DNA from 3 places in the Rhizobium sp. 11_C7_N12_5 genome. Region 3 is predicted to be linked to each of the others. Evidence: riboswitches for the same ligand, from Rfam matches in the RefSeq annotation. Region 3 holds a riboswitch; each other region holds the start of a gene.
The links. A riboswitch is a leader RNA that binds a small molecule or an ion and turns the genes downstream of it on or off. The one in region 3 is predicted to bind thiamine pyrophosphate.

Region 1 (5,232 bases), on a different contig from region 3:
GATACCGGCGCCGCCGGAAGGATCGGAGCCGGCGATGGAGAGGACGTTGCGGATCATCTGCGCGCCTCCTTGACGGCTTCGGCGATAAGGGCCGTGGCGGCTATGGGATCGGCCTTCCCGCAGATTGCCGAGACGACGGCCAGTCCGTCCGCTCCGGCCGACAGGACATCGGCTGTGTGTTCGGCCTTGAGACCGCCGATGGCGACGACAGGAACCGGGCAGAGCCTGATGATGCGGGCAAGGCCGTCAAAGCCGATCGGCTGCTTGTGGTCGGGCTTGGTCGGCGTGGCAAAGACGGGGCCGACGCCAACATAGTCGACGATCTCGGCATCGACGGCCGAGGCCAGAGCTTCCGTCTCCACCGAGAGACCGAGGATCATCTCCGGCCCAATCATACGGCGGGCGGTGTCGGCATCCAGATCTTCCTGCCCGATATGCAGGCCATCGGCGCCGATGGCGATGGCGGCCTCGACATCGTCGTTGACGATGAGGCGGGCCTTGCTTCCGGCCAGCGCCCGCTTGAGGGCAAGGCCGGTATCGATCATGGCTGCGGTTGAAGCATGCTTGTCACGCAGTTGCACGATGGTCGCACCGCCGGCGACCGCCGCACGGGCTGTCTCGACCATGCCGAAATCCGCACAGAGTATCGGATCGAGAACGAGATAAAGCGAAAGGTCGAAGTTTTTCATGCGAGCATGATCCTCGCTTTGGCGGTGAGCGCTTCCGCATCGAGGGCGGCCAGCGCGTCGAGGAAGCGCCAGGAAAAGGAGCCAGGCCCATCGGCGACGGTTCCCGCCTGTTCCCCGGCAACGGCAAAAACGGCAAGGGCCGCCGCCGTCGCATCGAAGGGATTATCGGGCGCAGTCGCCACAAAGGCCCCGACCAGGCAGGTCAACGAGCAGCCGAGGGCCGTGACCTGCGGCATCAGCGGCGATCCGCCTTCTATGCGTCGCGCCTTGTGGCCATCTGTCACGAAATCGGTGACACCGGTCACGGCAACCACGCATCCATGCCGTTCGGCGAGTTGCCTGGCCGATTGCTCGGCCAACTCGACGGGATCGCGGCTATCGACGCCCTGGCCGCGACTGACGCCTCCGGCGAGCGCGATGATCTCGGACGCGTTGCCGCGAATGACCGTCGGCTGCAGGTCCAGCAATTGCGCGACTGCCCTGCGCCGGAATGCGGTCGCATAGTGAGCGACCGGATCGAGCACCCAGGGCCTGCCGGCCTGTCTTGCCGATTGTGCGGCCGACAGCATGCCGACAAGCCATTCGGCCGACAGCGTGCCGATATTGATCGTCAGCGCGGCGGAGATGGCGGCGAACTCGGCCGCTTCTTCCTCGGCATGGACCATGGCCGGCGATGCGCCGGCGGCAAGCATCACGTTGGCGGCGATGTTCATCGCCACGAAATTGGTGATGCACTGCACCAGCGGCGGATTCGCTCGCATGGCGCCGAACAGAGTGCCGGCAGTGGTTTGGTCTTGCATATCGCCCCTTTCGGGCGGGCGAGACGCGAGGGGCGGCATAGGATGTTGCAGAACCCCGAGCGACTCCCTCCGCCAGCATGATCTGGTTCAGGTTCAAAGGGTGCTTCTCAGCCTGCCGGATAGCAGACGCCCCTGTCTCTCAATGCCGTTGTTTTCGCAGACAAAGGCTGCCCTGTCATCAATAAATCGCAAAGACATTGGGGGCCGTGCCGGAACAGCCTTGCGGGTTCTGCATCAACCCATGCACTTCATGCATGGGTGCAGTGAAGCCTTGGCGCTGCAAAAGGCGAGGGGCTTCCACTATATGTTTCTCATCGAAGCGAATGGAGCGCCAAGGACGGCAGCTCAGCTTCGAATGCCCGAGGAAAGGGGATCATCATGAACGTAGCACGCTCTTTCAACAACTGGCGCAAGTACCGTCAGACGGTCGCCGAATTGGGCCGCATGTCCACGCGCGAACTGCATGACCTGGGTATCGATCGCGGCGAAATCCGCAATGTTGCCCGTGCAGCCATCGCGGGCTAACGGCTCGAAACGCTGATCTGCAATCTGCATGTTGCCAGCGCCTGCTTCCTCCCGAGCAGGCGCTTTTGTTTTGTCCGCATGACGGCTGTCACTGTTTTGTATGCCGAAATGTTATGCGGTCGAGCTTTCCGCTTTTCGCATAGCGCATAACTGCCTTGCAAATAAATGCCTATGAAGTGAGCAAAAGCCAGGTATTATGATTTTCATCGAAGCGATGCACCTCCTCCCGCATCCCTTCGCTTTGCAGGCGCCCTACTCCTCCTCCCAAGGTCGTCTGCGCGAACAGCGCCACTACTCCTCCCGTGCGCTGTTCATTTATTGTCGAAAGCCTGCCGCACCTCCTCCCGCGGCAGGCTTTTTTCGTTTTATCCAGGGCCATCCAAAAAGCAGCTCGTGCTCCTCTCGTAAAAATGAACAGCCGCTACTATGTGCGACAGAAGTAGCGCGCTACATCGATGACCACGCTCAATTCGATTCACTGAAAACGAGAGGATGCCCATGACCGGTTCTGCCGAATACACGCCGCCGAAAGTCTGGACCTGGAACAAGGCGAATGGCGGCCAGTTCGCCAATATCAACCGTCCGATCGCGGGGCCGACCCACGAAAAGGAATTGCCGGTGGGTCGTCATCCCCTCCAGCTTTATTCGCTCGGAACGCCGAATGGCGTGAAGGTCACCATCATGCTCGAAGAGCTGCTGGCGCTTGGTCATAGCGGCGCTGAATATGATGCCTGGCTGATCAAGATCGGCGAGGGCGACCAGTTCGGCAGCGGTTTCGTGGAGGTCAATCCCAATTCGAAGATCCCCGCCTTGCTCGACCGCAGTGGCCCCAAGCCGATCCGCGTCTTCGAATCGGCGTCGATCCTGACCTATCTCGCCGAAAAGTTCGGCGCCTTCCTGCCGACCGAACAGCCGGCTCGAGCCGAATGTTTCTCCTGGCTGTTTTGGCAGATGGGCAGCGCGCCCTATCTCGGCGGCGGTTTCGGCCATTTCTACGCCTATGCTCCGACGAAGATCGAATATGCGATCGATCGTTTCGCCATGGAAGTGAAGCGCGAACTCGATGTGCTCGACCGTCGTCTGGCCGAAAGCGAATATATTGCCGGCAGCGAATACACGATCGCGGATATGGCAATCTGGCCATGGTATGGCGGCCTGGCCAAGGGCTGGCAGTACGGAGCAGCCGAATTCCTGCAGGTGCAGGATTACAAGAACGTCCAGCGTTGGGCGGAGCAGATATTCGCACGACCGACCGTCAAGCGCGGACGCATGGTCAACCGCATGTCCGGCGATCCTTCCGAACAGCTGCGCGAGCGCCATGACGCCAGCGATTTCGACACGAAGACGCAGGACAAGATCGCGCCCGCCGGCTGACATTCCATTTACTTTCGATCGTCATGAGCTCGCGGCCCAAAAGCCGCGAGTTTTTTGTTTTGTTCGGTCCTGAATGCCGGGTGATTATGCCCGGCAAGTCAGCCTCGCTCCATCTTGTTTGGCCTAATGTGCGGCTGCTGGCAGGGTTCTGTCGGCAGACTTGAGCGCGATGCACCCATGCAAAGCGTTCCGAACAGGATGCCAGAGGAATGCTTCTCCATGCCGCAAATCGTTGACGACCGTGCCCTGGACAGGAACGTGGCCGCAGGCGCGCCGTTGCAGCGATCCGGCAAAGGAGAGGAGGCTCTTCTAAGAAGTCTGATCTCGGGCGGCGACGAGCGGTTGGATTGCGATGAGGCTACCGGCCTCAATATGTATGGCCATGGCCCGTCGCCTCGTCCGCGCGACCTCGCCTTCGGCTCGTCAACGGCCTCGACCATTTCTGCCGCAGCGTTTTCCACGGTCGGCGCCTACTATGCCGACCTGCTGCGCGAAATGGAAAGTGCTTCGGCCACGGAGATCTATGAGCGCGAGATTGGCAGGGTTCGCCATGATCTGCTGCGTCTGCTCGACCTCAATCAGGCTGCGGGGCAGGCGCGCGTCGATGCAATATTGGCGACTTCGGGCACTGACATCCATCTCTTTGCCGCGGCACTTCTGGCGCGCGAGGATGACCGCGCGCTGATGACGATCACGCTGATGGGCAACGAAACGGGCAGCGGCGTGATGACTGCCTCGTCCGGACGGCATTTCATGAACCGTGTCAGCAGTGAACGGGCCGTCGCCAAGGGCGAGGAGCTGCAGCTCGGCGAGGCGACGCGGAATACGACCGTAGCCGTCCGCAACAAGGACGGCTCCCTGCGCACGGACGAGGAGGTCGAGGAGGAACTGCGGGGGCTGATCGAGCTTGCCCGCGCGGCCGGCCTCCGGTGCCTGCTTGTCGTGACGGACGTGTCGAAAACCAGCTTGCTGGCGCCGAGCCTGGAAACGGTCCTGCGCCTGAAGGAGCGTTTCGGCGCCGTGCTCGACATCATGATCGATGCCTGCCAGTTCCGGCTGTCGGCGGCAACGATTCGTGCCTATCTCGCCCGTGATTTCATGGTGGCGGTGACGGGTTCGAAATTCCTGGCCGGGCCGATTTTCAGCGGCGCGCTATTGTGCCCGCCGGCAATCTCGGAGCGTTTCAGGCATCGCACCGTGCCGGCGGCACTTGCCGACTATTGCGGCAAGGCGGAGTGGCCGGAAGGCTGGGCAGCACGCGAATCGCTGCCGGATCGCGCCAATTTCGGTCTATTGTTGCGCTGGAAGGCGGCCCTGTTCGAGCTCGAACGCTTTGCCGGTCTTCCCGAGGAGAAGGTGATTGCGATTCTCTCCGCCTTCGCCGGAGCGGTAACCATCCGGCTCAGGAGCGATCCTGCCTTCGAACTCCTGGACAGCCGGCCGTTGGATCGGAGCCATCTGTGGGGGGAAACGTCAGTTCTTCGTTGGGATGAGATCCCTTCGATTTTCTCCTTCTACCTGTGCCATCCTCACCATGAAGGCCTGTTGACGGCAACGGAAACCGCTGATGTCTACAAGGGCTTGGCCGTCGAACAGGGCGGGTTGGCGGCGGTGCGCCTCGGTCAACCCGTTCGTTGTGCCGATTTTGGCGATATGCCGGCAAGTGCGCTTAGAATCTGCCTGAGTGCGCCGCTGATCGTCGCGGCCTGCGAAAGTACCGAAGCGCTTGCCGGCTTGATTGCCGAGGCGATGACGGTTCTCGATCGAACGGCCGACATGGCGGCCCGGCAATCGGGTAAGCGCGATGTTGCGCCGATGCGGGTCGCAAGCGCATAGCCTGTCAT
Region 2 (5,232 bases), on a different contig from region 3:
ATGTCGTGCGAGATCCGCATGGAGCAGAATTTCGGGCCGCACATCGAGCAGAAATGCGCCACCTTGTGGGCTTCCTTCGGCAAGGTCTCGTCGTGGAAGCTGCGGGCGGTGTCGGGATCGAGCGAAAGGTTGAACTGGTCTTCCCAGCGGAATTCGAATCGCGCCCGCGACAGGGCATCGTCGCGCAGTTGCGCCGCTGGATGTCCCTTGGCGAGATCGGCGGCATGAGCGGCGATCTTGTAGGTGATGACGCCGGTCTTGACGTCGTTGCGATCCGGCAGGCCGAGATGCTCTTTCGGCGTGACGTAGCAGAGCATCGCCGTGCCGAACCAGCCGATCATGGCAGCGCCTATCCCAGAGGTGATGTGGTCGTAACCCGGCGCGATATCGGTCGTCAGCGGCCCGAGCGTGTAGAAGGGCGCCTCGCCGCAGACCGCGAGCTGCTTGTCCATGTTTTCCTTGATCTTGTGCATCGGCACATGGCCGGGCCCTTCGATCATCACCTGGCAATCCTTGGCCCAGGCGATCTTCGTCAGCTCACCGAGCGTCTCGAGCTCGGCAAATTGCGCCGCATCGTTGGCATCGGCGATCGAGCCGGGGCGAAGGCCGTCACCCAGCGAGAAGGAGACGTCATAGGCGCGGCAGATATCGCAGATCTCCTCGAAATGCTCGTAGAGGAAGCTCTCGCGGTGATGATGGAGACACCATTTGGCCATGATCGAGCCGCCGCGCGAGACGATGCCGGTGACGCGATTGACTGTCAGCGGGATGTAGTGAAGCCGCACGCCGGCATGGATGGTGAAATAGTCGACGCCCTGTTCGGCCTGTTCGATCAACGTGTCGCGATAGACCTCCCAGGTCAGGTTCTCGGCAACGCCTTCGACCTTCTCCAGCGCCTGATAGAGCGGCACGGTGCCGATCGGCAGCGGCGAATTGCGGATGATCCACTCGCGGATATTGTGGATGTTGCGGCCGGTGGAGAGATCCATGACGGTATCGGCACCCCAGCGGGCGGCCCAGACCATCTTCTCGACCTCTTCCGCCATCGAGGAGGTAACGGCGGAGTTGCCGATATTGGCATTGATCTTCACCAGGAAGTTCCGGCCGATGATCATCGGCTCTGCCTCCGGGTGATTGATGTTGGCGGGAATGATCGCCCGTCCGGCGGCGACTTCCTGCCGGACGAATTCCGGTGTTACATGATCGGGAATATGCGCGCCGAAGCTCTCGCCGTCGCGGACCAAGGCTTCGGCCTTTGCCTTGCGGCCGAGATTTTCGCGAATGGCGATGAATTCCATCTCCGGGGTGATGATGCCGGCCCGCGCATAGGCAAGCTGCGTGACAGCCTTGCCGTCCCTGGCGCGCAGCGGCTGGCGGCGCCCGGGAAATTCGGGGGTCAGCCGATCGGCACTGACGAAGCCGTTGTCCTCAGGGCGCACATGGCGGCCCTCATAGGCTTCGACATCGCCACGAGCGAGCACCCAGTCACGACGGAGCCCGGCAAGTCCCTGCTCGATGCGGATTTCGGCCCCCTCGACAGTATAGGGGCCGGAGGAATCGTAGACGACGACGGGCGGCTCGCCTGCCGTCGGATGAACGCTGATCTCGCGCATCGGCACGCGGATGTCGGAATGGATGTCTCCCGGAATGTAGATCTTCCGGGATGCCGGCAGCGGGCCGGTGGTGACGGTTGGGGTGAGGTTTTTTGCGGCAATGGTCATGGTTTGAGGCTCCAAGTTGCATTTGGAGACCCAGTCAATCAGCCGGAATGATGAAAAGACGCCGGCTGTGGATTCCACGCGTGAATCCGAAGCCTTCGAGCGCTTGCACCGTCCCTACGCCAGTATGAACTGGATCAGGTTCAACGGGTCACTGCGCCACAACAGGCAAAGCCGTATTGTCCAGCAGTATCTCAGCCCCTTGTCGGGACCCCCCTGGTGAATATCGGGAGGCTATGCTCTCCCCTCCGTCTCTGTCAACCCCGCAGCCAAGATCGCGGTCGCTGTCTGTGATCTTCCTCCGGCCGCTCCGGCATAGACCCGCCTTAGTAGCGGGGCGCCGTGTTGCCAACGAAGCGATGAGCGCCGGTATGGGTAAGCTTGCTGGCGGTATCGAGCCAGATCTTGCCGCCAAGCGCCCGCCAGCGATGGCAGAAGGCGAAATCCTCGCTCAAATAAATGCCCGTCCCTTCCTCGATCATGCATTCGAAGAGAGCGTATTGAGTCGCAGGCGAACGTTTGGTGCCGGGATAGGCATGGATGGCGCTGTAGCGCAGATCGGGATAGGCTGCGGTCATCGTCTTGATGACTTCACGTTTGATGAGCAGCATGCCGGTGCCCGCATAGATAGCACTGACAAAATCACCATCGCGTTCGCTGCTCTGGCCGACCAGCGGCGTGCCGACATAATGCAGAGCTGCGGCATTGAGTGACTCGCCGGTGCGCGTGGTTGCGCGCGCCGCACTATCCCAGTCGTAATCCTTGATGGGGTACATGGCCGCGACGACATCCTTGTCCGCATTCAGCAGCCGCATTACCTGCTCGGGCTCGAAACTGATGTCCGCGTCGATGAACAGCATATGCGTCGCCGCCGTGTCGTTCAGGAAGGAGGATACCAGCGTGTTGCGGCTGCGGGTGATCAGCGCATCATTGCCGAGGAGTGCAAGCGTCAATTGTATGCCGGCCTGCGCGCCGACCTGCATCAGGGAAAAGATGGATTGCATATAATCCTTGGCAACAAGTCCGCCGAAACAGGGTGTCGCTATGAAGATCAGCCGATTCTCGGTCATTCGCTGTTGGGCCCTTTCCGGTAGCGCGCGAGTCGCAAGAATCTAGGGAGATTCAACATTTCTGTGTGTACCGAATTATTGAATTTTGTTTCTGGAGAGTTTCCGAACGTTGTTGACGGAAGCCGGGATGATTGCCGGGGGCGTGCGAAAATGGCGGGTTAGGTCGCGGGGCTTCCGGATTGGCCACCGATGTCGATGCCGCGCTCGGCCGTGGGCACTTCCGCCGGCCCCAAAAACGCGCCTTTCCGCCATCAATGAATGGGTCCACGCCTGTCCCGCTGCCCGCAGTTGCATTTAAGCAACAGATGCCAAGACTAACGTTACGGTCGGTTTCACATAATTGACAAACATACTGTCCGTTTGTAAATCGGATGCAGGACATAAGCTGTCTTACGGTCGAGTATTCGGCCGGATCGGTAGGGGCATTTCATGACCGTTGCCGCGAGATCAATTATGGAGGTGAGAGGGGACTCAAGCCAACATCAGGTGCGTATTTGCCGGGCTACTTGGTCGCGTTTAGACCGACCGGCTTTCGAGGTGATATTCCAGCTCTGCACTCGCGGAAAACTAGAAATGCATATTACAACCAGGAGTTTAATATGAACCTGAAAAGTCTTCTTCTCGGCTCGGCTGCTGCGCTGGCGGCAGTATCCGGCGCTCATGCGGCCGACGCTATCGTTGCCGCTGAACCGGAGCCGCTCGAATACGTTCGCATCTGCGACGCCTACGGTGCTGGCTACTTCTTCATTCCGGGCACCGAAACCTGCCTCAAGGTCGGCGGCCGTGTCCGTACCGAAGGCGAATGGTACGATGCTTACAACCCGAACAGCAAGGTCGGTACGCTGTGGCACACTCGTGCCGAGCTCAGCCTCGACACCGCGACCGACACCGAATACGGTCCGCTGAAGACCAATACGGTTATCCGTTGGGATTGGAGCGATGGCAACTCCACCTCCACGAAGCTGCTGTTTGCCAACATCAGCCTCGGCGGCTTCCTCGTCGGTAAGGCCGACTCGCAGTACAACTCCTACATTGGTTATGCTGGCGACGTCATCAACGACGACGTGATCTATGACGGCCCGTACGAACTGAACCAGTTGACCTACAACTACGATGCAGGCAACGGCTTCACGGCTATGGTCTCCGTCGAAGACAGCAACTCCAGCGGCTCGGGCGCTTCCTACGGCTCCAGCTGGTGGACGGACGACAAGTCCAACCACTACGCTCCCGACGTTGTTGCCGGTGCCGGCTTCAAGTCTGGCGCATGGGGCTTCAAGGTCGTCGGTGGTTATGACTCCATCGTCGAAGAAGGCGCTGTCAAGGCTCGCGTCGATGCCGACTTCGGTATGTTCTCGGCCTTCTTGATGGGTGGCTGGAACACGGACGGCGACAAGCTCAACAAGTATGCCGGCACTAACCTTGATCGTTCTGCTTGCCCCGTTAACGATCCGTCGAAGTGCGGCTGGGGTGACTGGGCAGTTTGGGGCGGCGTTGGCGTTCCGATCAACGAAAAGCTGAAGTGGAACCTCCAGCTCGCCTACACCGACTCGAAGATCTTTGCTGCGACCACGAACCTCAAGTTCAACCCGGTCAAGAACCTGCTTATCGAGCCGGAAGTCTCCTATACCGATTTCGATTCTGTGAACCAGGATCAGTGGGCCGGTATTCTGCGCTTCGAGCGCAGCTTCTAATCCTAAGTTACCTGGCCTCGTGCCAGGTAATAGAAGCCTGATGTTTCCAATCCGTCGGGCTTCTTACACTGATCGGTTGACCTCCGATCAAAGAGGAAGGATCCGGCTTTCCCTCCGGATCCTTCTTGATTTAAAGGGCCAATGTCGCCATCCCGCGCGTCTGGACCGACGGGAACCAGGTTTTCAATACCATCTTGATAAACATCTGTCCGCAAGGGACGAGCTGGAAATCGCCCCTGTCGAGCGTCCATTCCGTGATCAACCCGCCGATGACGGCGGTCAGTGAGGAGGCAGCCGTATCCGGCGTCCAGGGTGCGGGTAGCTTCGTGTTCGCATCCATCAAGGTAAATATTCTCGCGAAGTGTTCGTGCATATCGTGCCGGAAGGAACTCGCGCGGTTCGTGGTTCCATCGCAGAACGCCATGTCGAGATGCATCATAACCTTCAGCATGCTGCGTTTGCGCGGATCGTACTGAATATCCTCGAACACCGTTGCAATCGCATCCGCCACAAGATCGAGCGGATTTGGCGGCAATTCCTTCGACATCCGCTCCGCCAATTCCTGGAATGGCTGCTGTGCCTCATCCCGGATCGCGAACATCAATCCCTGCTTGTTCTTGAAATGCCAATGAACCGCTCCCCGCGTAACACCGGCTGCTGCGGCTATCTCCTCCAGGCTGACATTTTCGTATCCCTTGTCGAGAAACAGAGCCTTCGCGGAATGTAGGATTTCGCTCCGGGTTTCTGCCGCCT
Region 3 (5,232 bases):
CCGGCAACAAGCCAATATTCCGCCGGCACACGCTCCAGCCCGGCGAGCATAAGCCGGCAGGCAAGCGGCATATTGAAGAAGACATGCGCCAGCAGGATGCCGGCAAGGCCGTATATGCTGACGGGCTGCGACAGGCCAAGTGCCGTGAGGGCCTGATTGAGCAATCCCTGGCGCCCCCAGATGCCGAGCAGACCGAGCGCACCGATCAGGACAGGCAGGCCCATGGGCACGGCCATCAGGCGGATCAGCCACAGCCGGCCGGGAAAGCGCGGCTGGCGCGCCAGGGCGCGGGCGACGGGGATGGCAAGCACGATGGAGAGCAGCGCCGACAGGGTCGCCTGCAGCAGGGTGAACCGCAGCACGCGCAGCAGATAGGGATCTGCGAGCGTGGAGTCGCCGCCGGATTCGATGCCGGCGGCAAGCAGGACGACGACGGCGATCCCGACGAAAAGCGCGATGCCGGCGAGGCTGAGCGCCCCGCCGGAAATGGCGCGTCTTCTTTCGAGTGCCGTCAGCATGGTCGCGATGTCAGTTGCCGCTGGTGGCGGCAAGCCATTCGTCGATCCAGGCCTTGCGGTTCTTCTCGACGACTTCAGGACTCATGAGGAAGGTCTTCGTCGGCACTACGAGCTTGCTGAAGGCGTCCGGCAGCGGCGTCGATGTGGCGGAGGCCGGCATCATCCAGTTGCTGGTGGGGATGATGTCCTGGAAGGCCGGCGACACCATGAATTTCAGGAAATCGCGGGCAAGGTCCTTATTCGAAGACGATTTGACGAGGCCGGCGACCTCGATCTGGATGTAATGTCCTTCGGAGAAGGCAGCCGCCTGATAGCGGTCGGTCTTTTCCTCGATCATGTGATAGGCCGGCGACGTGGTGTAGGAGAGCACCATCGGCGCTTCGCCCTTGGTGAAGAGATCATAGGCCTCCGACCAGCCGGGCGTCACCGTCAGGATGCGGCCCTTGAGCTTGGTCCAGGCATCGGCTGATTTGTCGCCGTAGATCGACTTGACCCAGAGCAGGAGGCCGAGGCCCGGTGTCGAGGTGCGCGGATCCTCGATGACGATCTTCTGCTGGGGATCGCCCTCGACGAGATCCTTCATGCTCTTCGGCGGGTTCTTGACCGTCTGCGTGTCATAGATGACGGCGAAATGGCCGTAGTCATAGGGCACGAAGACATCATCCTTGAAATCGCCGGGAACCTTGAGCGCCGATGTGTCGACGCCGCTCGCATCGAACAAGCCGGTATCCTTGGCTTCATTGACTAGATTGGTGTCGAGGCCGAGAACGATATCGGCCTTGGTGCCGGCGCCCTCGAGCTTGAGGCGGGACAGAAGCGCCACGCCGTCGGTGACGCTGACGTAGTTGACCGTGCAGCCGCATGTCTTTTCAAAGGCGGCCTTGACCTTGGGGCCGGGACCCCAATCGGCGGTAAAGCTCTCATAGGTGTAGATGGTCAGCGTCTTGTCGGCAGCCTGGGCGGCCTGGGCAGTAAAAAACGTCGTGCCGGCGGCGAGAGCCAGGCCGGCGAAGAATGACAATAGCGATCGGTCGTGCATGACAGCGCCTCCTCTTTGGTTTCGTCTTGAAGGGGAAAAGGGCGCCATGATTTCGTCACGCGTCTAATCCCTCCGCCGGTGTTAGCCGGATCAGGTTCCGCGGGTTGGCCTGTCAAAGCCTCTCAGCCAAATATCCCAAAGGACATAAGGCACCCCGTTAGAGCATCGGCAGATTTAGCCTTGTGACGAAGGGATGACAAGGGGAATGATTCCCCCGTCGATTGCAGGCCGCACGATCTATTCGGCGGCTTCGGCGGCAACCGTGTTTTCGAATTTCTTGGTGGCGCCGGGCAGCTGCACGTTCTTCAGCGTGAGCGCTGTCAGAAGGCCGAGCAGGCAGATGCCGGCTGCCGTCATGAACAGGGGACTGAAGGCACTTGCATAGGCATTGGCGACGGCTTCGCGGGTGGCTTCCGGCAGGGCCGCCATCATCTTCGGCGTCAGTTCCTTGATGTCGGAAACGCCTGAAATCGAGACACCGACATTGCCGAGCTTGGCGGCGATGATGGCGCCATAGATGGAGATGGCGATCGAGGCACCGCCCATCCGCGACAGCGTCACCGCGCCGGTAGCAGCACCGACGTCGCGGCTATTGGCGGCGTTCTGCACGCCGATGACAGGCACCTGCTGCGCAAGGCCGATACCGATGCCGTGCAGCAGCATCAGGCCGCCGATGACGGCGATGGGCGTGCCGGCATGGACGAAGGCGAGCGAGCCGAAAGCAATGGTGCTGCAGGCGGCGCTGGCGACGGCAAAGGGTTTGTAGCGGCCTCTTGCCGCGATCAACCTGCCGGCGGAAAGCGAGCCGCAGACGATGCCGCCGGTCAAAAGGATGAACAGCAGGCCGGCCAGCGAGGGCGAAAGGCCCGTCGTCGTCTGCAGGAAGAGAGCGAAGTAGTTGACCATGCCGATGGCGACCGCACCGCTGGTGATCGAGATGATCAGGAGCAGGCCGAATGTCGGATTGCGGAACAGTGTCATCGGCACGATTGGCTCGGGCGCACGCCGCTCGATGAAGACCCAGGCGATAGCGCAGATGACACCGAAGGCGATGATGCCGAGGCATTGCGGCGACAGCAGCGATCCGAAGAGTTCGGTGCCGTCTGCGGCGAGCACGATGCTTGTCGTCGTCAGTGCAAGAACAAGCGCGCCGGCATAGTCGATCTTCGGCCGGCGGGCCGGCTTGCGGTAGGGCAGCATGGTGGCGAGGCCGGCGAGCACGATGAAGCCGATCGGCACATTGACGAGGAAAATCGAGCGCCAGCCGAACAGATCGCTCATCGTGCCGCCGAGGACGGGGCCGATGGCGCCGGACGCCATCAGCACGAGGCTCGAATAGCTCTGGTAGCGGGCGCGTTCGCGCGGCTCGAAGAGATCGGCGTTGACGGCGAAGATCGACACCATGATGCCGCCGCCGCCGAAGCCCTGCAGCACGCGGGCGGCGATCAGCGTGTCCATCGACACCGCAAGGCCGCAGACGGCGGAGCCGACAGTGAAGATCGCGATCGCCGTCATCATCACATATTTGCGGCCGAAGAGGTCGCCGAGCTTGCCATAAACAGGCATCACGGCGGAAAGGGAGAGAAGATAGGCCGATCCAATCCAGCCGAAGCGTTCCAGATGCCCGAACTCGCCGACGATGGTAGGGAGTGCCGTCGATACGATCTGATTGTCGAGCGTTGCCATGAACATGGCGGTCATCAGAAACAGGAAGAGAATAAGCCGCCGCCTGGGATCCGTCACGAGCGGCGCGAACGTTGTCTGCATGTCCATGGAGCAAGATATCCCAGCTTGTCCGAAACGCTGCGCAGTCGAGCGAATGCGCGGGGCGCCCCGCCTTCATATAGGAAACATATGTGCTGTTAGCATATAATTGTCAATGACAGGTGAATGCTGTTTGCATGTTTTATTTCTTTTCCGCCTCTGATATGGTGGAAAGATGACATCAGCGATGAATACACGTGAAGTTGAAGGCCCGCCGCTGACCGAAGACGCGAATCTCCTGCTGATCGGTCAGGCGATGACGCGCATGCGCCTGCTGACAGGCCGCCGTATGATCGGCAGGCTCGCCATCCAGAACGTCGCCCCGGGGCTTGAGCTTTCGCATCTAGATGTGCTCGACGTCGTGAGGCGGGCAGAGGCCACAGGCGAAGTCACCGTCGGGACGATTGCGGACATCCTGCGCATCGATCCGTCGCGGGCGAGCCGCATCGTTGCCGATATGGTGGCGCGCGGTGTCTTGCGGCGAAAGGCGTCCCAGGCAGATGCGCGGCGCATCGTCGTCGTGCTCACCGCGCTGGGGCAACGGTTGCTGTCGGAAATTCAGGCGCAAAAATACTCCGTCATCGGCGGCATCTTTGCCGATTGGTCGGCTGAGGAAATCAAGAGTTTCTCGTTGTTGTTCGATCGCTATGTCACAGGCTATGAACGCGTTATTGAGGCCCGCCTCAAGGAAACGGCCGACTGAGCGGCCGACACGGGTCGTTCTTGCGAACGGCGCTCTTCCCTAGGGATACGACTTTGCGCTATGGGCTTGGCGCATGAGCCAGTCCACCACCTTCACCATCCTACTCGGCGGCGAGCTTCGCATGACGGATCGGTTGCGCGCCGCGGTTTCCGGTAGCCGTTTCATCGCGGCCGACGGCGGCATGCGCCATGCCGTGGCGCTTGGCGCAGAGCCGGAGCTCTGGGTCGGCGATTTCGATTCCACATCCGCGGACCTCCTCGCGGCGTTTCCCAAGGTGCCGAAGCAGCCCTATCCGGCGGCGAAAGCGGCAACCGATGGCGAGATTGCCGTATCGGAGGCAATCGATCGTGGGGCAACCAGGTTGATCCTCGCCGGGGCCATGGGTGGCGAACGGTCTGATCATGCGATCCAGCACCTGCTCTACGGCGTCCAGCTCGCCGAAAAGGGCTTTGATGTGCTGCTGACCTCCGGTGATGAGGAAGCGGTGCCGCTTCCGCCGGGAGAGCTGATGCTTCAGCTACCGACCGGATCGCTGTTTTCGGTTCTCGGTTTCAGCGACCTTACGGGGCTTTTCATCGACAATGCCCGTTATCCCTTGCGCGATTTCCATCTGCCCTTCGGCACGTCGCGCACCATTTCCAATGTGGCGGAAGGCGCTGTGCGCTTTTCGCTCGGCAGCGGCAGGGCGATCGTCCTTGCCCGCCCTTATGATCTCAGCGGAGTCTGATCTTGGCCCCTCCCATTCTGAAACTCGACGCCATCTTCCTGAGCTTCGGCGGAGCACCCCTGCTCGCCGGCGCCGGGCTGCAGGTGGAGCCGGGTGACAAGATCTGCCTCGTCGGCCGCAATGGTTCGGGCAAGTCGACTCTTTTGAAGATCGCAGCCGGCATGGTCGAGGCGCAGTCCGGCGAAGTGTTCCGTCATCCGTCGTCGACCGTGCGCTATCTCGAACAGGCACCGGATTTCGCCGATTACAAGACGGTGGCCGCCTATGCCGAAGCCGGGTTGGGGCCTGGCGACGATCCCTATCGCGTCACCTATCTCCTGTCGCATCTCGGCCTCACCGGCGAAGAGGATCCGAAGAACCTTTCAGGCGGCGAAGCGCGCCGTGCGGCTCTTGCCCGCGTTCTGGCGCCGGAGCCGGACATCCTTCTGCTCGATGAGCCCACAAACCATCTGGACCTGCCAACCATCGAATGGCTGGAAGG

Region 1: another riboswitch for thiamine pyrophosphate. It lies ahead of thiM (hydroxyethylthiazole kinase); the one in region 3 lies ahead of thiB (thiamine ABC transporter substrate binding subunit).
Region 2: another riboswitch for thiamine pyrophosphate. It lies ahead of thiC (phosphomethylpyrimidine synthase ThiC); the one in region 3 lies ahead of thiB (thiamine ABC transporter substrate binding subunit).

The regions. Positions count from the first base shown of each region.
Region 1 is NZ_JBPWPY010000002.1:854,767-859,998, forward strand. It holds gene thiD (bifunctional hydroxymethylpyrimidine kinase/phosphomethylpyrimidine kinase) at 1-57, opposite strand, end outside; gene thiE (thiamine phosphate synthase) at 54-689, opposite strand; gene thiM (hydroxyethylthiazole kinase) at 686-1,489, opposite strand; TPP riboswitch at 1,537-1,633, opposite strand; gene AB8B29_RS23010 (DUF1127 domain-containing protein) at 1,868-2,014, shown strand; gene yghU (glutathione-dependent disulfide-bond oxidoreductase) at 2,513-3,388, shown strand; gene AB8B29_RS23020 (hypothetical protein) at 3,608-5,224, shown strand.
Region 2 is NZ_JBPWPY010000002.1:495,809-501,040, forward strand. It holds gene thiC (phosphomethylpyrimidine synthase ThiC) at 1-1,721, opposite strand, end outside; TPP riboswitch at 1,815-1,946, opposite strand; gene AB8B29_RS21445 (hypothetical protein) at 2,045-2,788, opposite strand; gene AB8B29_RS21450 (porin) at 3,388-4,479, shown strand; gene AB8B29_RS21455 (TetR family transcriptional regulator) at 4,610-5,232, opposite strand, start outside.
Region 3 is NZ_JBPWPY010000001.1:3,297,126-3,302,357, reverse strand. It holds gene thiP (thiamine/thiamine pyrophosphate ABC transporter permease ThiP) at 1-518, opposite strand, end outside; gene thiB (thiamine ABC transporter substrate binding subunit) at 529-1,557, opposite strand; TPP riboswitch at 1,608-1,724, opposite strand; gene AB8B29_RS16200 (MDR family MFS transporter) at 1,795-3,330, opposite strand; gene AB8B29_RS16195 (MarR family winged helix-turn-helix transcriptional regulator) at 3,497-4,024, shown strand; gene AB8B29_RS16190 (thiamine diphosphokinase) at 4,098-4,751, shown strand; gene AB8B29_RS16185 (ABC-F family ATP-binding cassette domain-containing protein) at 4,754-5,232, shown strand, end outside.